DNA from 3 places in the Bacillus sp. T-10(2022) genome. Region 3 is predicted to be linked to each of the others. Evidence: riboswitches for the same ligand, from Rfam matches in the RefSeq annotation. Region 3 holds a riboswitch; each other region holds the start of a gene.
What was found. Region 3 has a riboswitch for cyclic di-AMP ahead of OSJ91_RS23135 (APC family permease). Riboswitches for the same ligand answer to the same signal wherever they lie in the genome.

Region 1 (2,275 bases), 1.7 Mb from region 3:
TAACCAATCATGATTTTCCCTTTTGGCCGGCGGAACGGATCTGGCTTGCGCCTCATGGCGATAGCAAAGGCCAAAGTCAAAGGACCCACCCGGCCTGCAAACATCGTGAAAATTATGAGCATCCGGCCAACCGGTGATAATTCTGGGGTCAAACCCATTGAAAGTCCCACGGTGGCGAAAGCTGAAGTGGCTTCGAACAAAATCATCAAGAAGTCAGTTCCGCTTTCAGTGATGGTCAGCAGAATGGAGATGATTGAAACCACGAATACACCAATGAATGTGACGGATAATGCTTTAAAAATCGTTTCACTCACGATGCGGTGGCGGAACAATACCACATCACCCTTACCTTTGATCTGTGACCAAACCGTTCCGACAAGCGTCGCCAATGTAGTCGTTTTAATCCCGCCGCCAGTCGATCCGGGTGATGCCCCAACGAACATCAAGAAAATGATGAGCAGTAATGTAGGCTGAGTTAAATCAGGGATATTCAGCGTGTTGGAGCCTGCCGTCCGTGGTGATACCGATTGAAATAAAGACGACAGCGTTTTACCCATGAAAGATAAAGGCTGCAATGTCTTTGGGTTACCAAACTCGAATAAAAAGATTATAATCGCGCCGGCAATCGTAAGGGTCAAGCTAGTCGTCAGAACTATCTTCGTATGTACGGATAAACGATGTGTATTCCGATATTCGTATATTTCATTCATCACGATAAAGCCTATCCCGCCAAACGTGATGAGGAAGGCGACGGTAAGGGTTACGAATGGATCCGATACATAAGGGGTCAAACTCCTGAATTCCCCCATTAAATCAAAGCCGGCATTATTGAAATTCGAGATGGAATGAAAAACACCGTAATAGATCGCCTTGCCGATTGGCATGTCAAAAGAAAAGCGAATCGATAAAATAAGGGCACCCATGCCCTCAATGATGGCCGTGAAAATTAAAAGCCGTTTCACTAACCTGACTACACCTGCCATGGATAGATTATTTAAGGACTCCTGCAAGAGTAACCTGCCTTTTAAAGAAATCTTTTTGCCTAATAATAAAAAGAAAAACGTCGCAAATGTCATGAACCCTAAGCCGCCTACCTGAATCAATGTTAGGATGACCAACTCACCAAAAGTGGTGAAGGTCGATCCCGTATCCACTACGACCAGTCCTGTTACACATGTAGCTGAAGTCGAGGTGAATAAAGCATCCAGAAAAGAAAGACCATTTCCATTTTCTGTGGAAATCGGCAGGGTCAATAAATAGGCCCCAATAAGTATCAGGATGGCAAAGCCGAGTACAAGTATTTTTGGCGGATCCAATTTTGTCATTCTCAAATGATCATCCCTACCCATAAAAAAATTGTGTAAAACTGTATGACATTTCAATCATCAATCTGCTTTTCGAATCTTTTTAAAGGCATAATAAAAAGACCTGCGAAAAACCTCGAACTGCTGTTTTGTCACAAAAAGCGTGCAAAATAAGCTCCCGAAATAGGCGGTCTTATGACCTCCTTCGCTTTAGCCGACGAAGTTAGCTGACGGGTAGGATGGCGAAAGAGCTGATCTCATCCCTTCTGCAAGGCAGAATTAACCCCAAATGATTGGGTCCTCCGTACTCATTTTCCATGAGTTTTGGCCGAAATGCATTAAATTGATAAACGTATTCTACTCCCATCATTTAGCAGTTGTAAACCCCTAAATCGTAAAAAAATATTTCTTTAACAAAACTGAAAATTTACGTTTTATTTACATTTAGAAAACGTATTGACAAATATTAGTTAGCACATTATGATAGGTTCGATTAATCCAATTATGATAACCGGCATCGATGTACTTTATTCAATAGTTTCAAACAAAACATGCTATTGCGAATCAAAATTTGTAACATATATATTATGTTTCTTTTGTAAAAGATAAAGGTAAAAGCAGTACATTATTATTTAAATTCAATACATTTTATTAAAAAGGCGGGCAATTATGGAGAAGACGTTCAATAGATATGTTATTAATGCTACAGGCAAGGGTGGCCAAACATATTTAACACAATGCCAGGATAAAGATGCACTTAGGAAATGGATAGCCGATCATGAGGATCAAATCATCATGAATGAGTTAAGGATAACGGATAAGAAAAAGAATCCGTTTTTAAAATTGTTTTCCCTAAGGTAAATCAACTGAATCCAACATTCATTAGCGGTATTCAATTATGTATTCCTGTGTTCTATCCGGAACGCTGAGCGAAAAATCCATATCTTGTTTTGCTTTTAAACTCATTTATT
Region 2 (2,275 bases), 1.2 Mb from region 3:
CAAGAATACGGTCGATACCGGCAATAAATGCTAGACCTTCAATAGGAATACCGACAGTTCCCAATGTCGCTAAAAGAACTACGAAAGATACACCTGGTACACCAGCAATCCCTTTGGATGTGATCATTAACACTAGCATCAGCGTAATTTGCTCATACACGCTTAAATCGATTCCGTACATTTGAGCAATGAAGATAGCTGCTAACGCTTGGTATAATGTAGAACCATCAAGGTTAAAAGAGTATCCAGTCGGGATAACAAATGTAGCAATATGTTTCGGACATCCCGCTTTCTCCATTTTTTCCATGATTTTCGGAAGAACCGCTTCAGAACTTGCAGTAGAGAAAGCAAGAATCAATTCTTCTTTTAGAAGTTTAATCAATGTAAAGATATTGAATCCTACAAATTTTGCAATAAGACCCAGGATGACAATTACAAAGAAAATCATTGTTCCGTAAACAGAAAGCGCTAACTTTCCTAACGGAATTAAAGATTCCAAACCGAACTTGGAGATAGTCACACCGATTAATGCAAATACACCGATAGGAGCGAATTTCATGACCATGTTAGTCAGGTAGAACATTCCTTCAGCTACACCTTGGAAGAAACGGAATACTGGTTTACCTTTTTCACCGATGGCCGCAATACTAAGTCCAAACAACACGGAGAAGAAAATGATCGCTAGCATATCGCCTTCTACCATTGCTTTAACTGGATTGGATGGTACGATGTGCACGAGTGTATCTACGAACGATTCATGCTGCTTAGTTTCTGCTGTATCAACATATGTGGAGATATCAGTTTGTTCCAGTTTATCCATATTCACACCAGCACCAGGCTGGATAATATTCGCTGAAATTAAACCAACAGCAATCGCTATCATAGTTACAACAACAAAGTATGATAATGATTTAGCACCTAGTTTACCTACCGCTTTCAAATCACCTACACCGGCAACTGCAACGATAAGGCTGGATACGATGATCGGCACTACGATCATTTTAATCATTCGTAGGAAAATGTCTCCGAATGGCTGTAAAAAGCTTTGGGCCGACTCATTACCATAAAAAATGGCACCAACGATAATCCCTAGAATTAAACCAATAAAAATTTGGCTAGCTAAACTTAATTTAAATTTCTTCATTTACTTTCCTCACCTTCCATAAAGTCTTTGATGCAAAAACATTTTTGTCTCGGTAAGGGAAACAAGATACTAATAAAAAGAAAGTAATTTTTCTTTTTTTGAAAAACTCTGTCTTTACGCCGAAAAAAAAGACACTTCATGTGTCGATTTCTTATTGGCGTGAATATTCACACATGTTCCCTTAAAGACGCTGACGAGGTTAGCTGTCGGGTTAGGAATTGGAAACACAAATGCCCTTTCATTTCTGAATTCACCCCTAGCGGATAAAATCCACAAAAATGGGTCCCCCGTTCTTGGAATAAGATTAAGCGAGTTAACTTATAATAAAATATTATACTAAAAATGATAATCTGTAAATATTAATTCGCATTAGTTCTAGAAAAAATCTTTAAATATGTCTGAATATTCTGCATTAAAGACTATTGTATCTATAATTACTCTTCCCGATTTTTAATCATATAAGTTATATTGATATATAATTAAGAACTAATTTGACATCACCTCTCTTGATGTAAGAAGCGGTTATTTTTCCAAAATGCCAAGCAACAGATATCTTACTTTTTCCCTAGAGGTGAATTTTTTATAAGTTGCCGCTTTCACTTTTTCAAATTGGATTGGGGTAATAAAATAAGAATGGTTCTTCGCCACATCCGGCTCCATTAGGATGACGTCACCCACCGACGGTCCCTTTATGATTTCTTGCATCCCTTCAGCCTTAAGCCCTTTTGTAATGTAATGTTTATCCACATAGCCTTTTTTAGTCAATTTGTAAACATAAGGCTGTTTATGGTATTGTACCGCCTCTATAGGAATGGAGGGTACACCTGCTTTCTCATTGGTTATTACAGTAAGGTTCACTTTGGATCCCACCAACAAAGCTTCCGTTTCTTCACCTTCCGATTCGATTAGTGCCTGAAATGGAAATCTGTTATCTTTTTTTAATGACGGCTCTTCAGCGGGATAGGAATGGATGCGGCCTATCTTCCCTTTCAATGCCGTTTTTGAATCAGAGGAACTTGCTTTTATAGTCATGCCCACTTCAGCCTTTTTCATTTCCTCTTCGGTGAAATCCCCTTCAATTGCCATATTTGTCGAAACAATGGATATAATGGGGTTATTCAGGTTTTTATT
Region 3 (2,275 bases):
ATAAACGGCAATGACCTGATGTGCAGATAGAGATTTTGCATAATTTAAAGAGTTCTCAACCACATGAGTTATACCTGCCACAGGTACAATAATGATATTTCCTTCAATTGGTAAGATCGGCTCGCATGTTGTAATCCTTAGTTGGTCACCAACTGCTTCATAATGCTTTTTAATTCGATGAAAAATTAAAATGATGATAGGTAAAAAAATCAAAACAGGCCAAACCTGAGTAAATTTGGTTAAAAAGAATATCATCGTGACGATAAAGCTAATTATGGCACCAATTGAATTAATGGTTAATTTCATCATCCAGCCTTTTGGCTTTTCGCGAACCCATTTAACAATCATGCCAGTCTGGGACAACGTAAATGGAATGAATACCCCTACCGCATAAAGCGGAATGAGATTTTCTGTATGTCCTTCAAATGCGACTATCAAGATGATGGATGCAAGTCCCAGTATGATGATTCCATTGGAATACCCTAATCGGTCCCCTCTGATCGTAAACGCCCTTGGTATGAATTTATCCTTTGCCAGGTTCACCGCAAGCAGAGGGAAAGCCGAATAGCCAGTATTGGCCGCAAGTATCAAGATCAAGGCAGTCGTACCTTGAATGAAGAAATACATGAAATTCCGTCCAAAGATCTCTTCAGCAATCTGGGAGACGACCGTTACCTCTGCGCTCGGAACAATGCTTAGATAATAGGCTAAGAATACAATTCCCGAAAATAATACAGCTAGCAATGAACCCATCGCTATTAAAGTTTTCGCAGCATTATTCGGGGCTGGATCTTTAAAGTTCGGGATTGCATTGGAAATCGCTTCGACTCCTGTCAATGCTGAGCTTCCTGATGCAAATGCCCTTAGCAGTATAAATAAACTGATGCCCGCGACCGGAGTCCCGATTGATGCATGCAATTCCGGTGAAACTCCTCCCGTCAAAATCTTGTAAATTCCAACACCAATCAAGATGAACAATGCTAAAACGAATAGGTACACCGGATAGGCCAAAACAGAGGCCGACTCCGTAACCCCCCGAAGGTTCAGGATTGTAAGTAGAATCACGAAAATGATGGCTATGACCACATTATATGAATGCAGGCCGGGAAAAGCGGACGTGATTGCATCCGTACCTGCAGAAACACTAACAGCCACAGTTAATATATAATCGACCAGCAAAGATCCTCCGGCTATCAGCCCTGGATTGACACCTAAATTGTTTTTTGAAACTACATATGCCCCCCCGCCATGCGGATAAGCGAAAATGATTTGTCTATAGGACAAAATCAAAGCAGTTAACAGGATCAATACTCCGATCGCGATAGGGATTGAATACCAGAATGCTGCAGCACCGACCGTGATCAGAACGATCAATATTTGCTCCGGTCCATATGCAACCGAAGACAAAGCATCAGAAGATAATATCGCCAAAGCCTTTGTTTTGTTAAGCTTTTGTTCACCAAGTGCATTTGACTTTAAAGGTCTCCCTATCAAGAACCTTTTTATAGAAGATAACATCAAGAATTCACCACCATAGTTAATTTATAAGTTTATGTTGCCCAGCTGTAGCAAAAAACAAGACGAAACACAAAAATGCCTACAAGTCATAGCTAAATAGACCTGTAGACATTAATTTTTTTGTCTAACAAGCTCCACCTTCCTTCTCATATAACGCTTACGAGGTTAGCTGTCGGATTCGGACCTAAGAGTAGCCCTACCTTTTAAAAAGGATTCACCCCTTGGATTGTAAACAATCCCAATAACGGGTCCCCCGCACCATAAGGTTTAAGCGATTTAGAAATATGAAACTGTTGATTATCATACTCCCGTGAAATGGAAAAGTAAATGAAAATTTTGCTCAAAAATAAAATATTATTTGTAAGTGAGGTTTTGTTCTTGACGTATAGAACATAAGTCTTCCAAACTCATGGATTTGAAGGAAGGATAAGAGGTAAATAAACGGTTAAAAAGAAAATAATCAAGGAGTCAATGAACAAAAGGTGGTCCGAAAGGGTAAAATGATCAGCCACATGGAGATGCCGAGGCGAAATTAAACAGATCTGCCCCAGCTTGGATAGTCATTAATTCCCGTCCAATCGGGGGCATTATTCAACTGATCCACCCTATTAGTTCCTTCCTTCTTGAATTGGTCTCAAATTGCTTTTTTTAAAGACAAAGTATTTCTGGCCAAGATAGTTAAGTACTGTATAACAGATTGTTCCTATCAGCACAGCCACATTTTGTTGTATGGATAAAGAAACGGATCCTTCCAGTG

Region 1: linked by a shared signal. The riboswitch ahead of OSJ91_RS03580 (TrkH family potassium uptake protein) and the one ahead of OSJ91_RS23135 (APC family permease) in region 3 are both predicted to bind cyclic di-AMP.
Region 2: linked by a shared signal. The riboswitch ahead of OSJ91_RS01450 (cation:dicarboxylate symporter family transporter) and the one ahead of OSJ91_RS23135 (APC family permease) in region 3 are both predicted to bind cyclic di-AMP.

Annotation. Positions count from the first base shown of each region.
Region 1 is NZ_CP113518.1:746,656-748,930, forward strand. Features, by position in the region: gene OSJ91_RS03580 (TrkH family potassium uptake protein) at 1-1,325, opposite strand, end outside; cyclic di-AMP (ydaO/yuaA leader) riboswitch at 1,502-1,644, opposite strand; gene OSJ91_RS03585 (hypothetical protein) at 1,974-2,165, shown strand.
Region 2 is NZ_CP113518.1:287,992-290,266, reverse strand. Features, by position in the region: gene OSJ91_RS01450 (cation:dicarboxylate symporter family transporter) at 1-1,144, opposite strand, end outside; cyclic di-AMP (ydaO/yuaA leader) riboswitch at 1,318-1,465, opposite strand; gene OSJ91_RS01445 (efflux RND transporter periplasmic adaptor subunit) at 1,667-2,275, opposite strand, start outside.
Region 3 is NZ_CP113518.1:4,692,369-4,694,643, forward strand. Features, by position in the region: gene OSJ91_RS23135 (APC family permease) at 1-1,518, opposite strand, end outside; cyclic di-AMP (ydaO/yuaA leader) riboswitch at 1,657-1,802, opposite strand; gene OSJ91_RS23140 (GtrA family protein) at 2,127-2,275, opposite strand, start outside.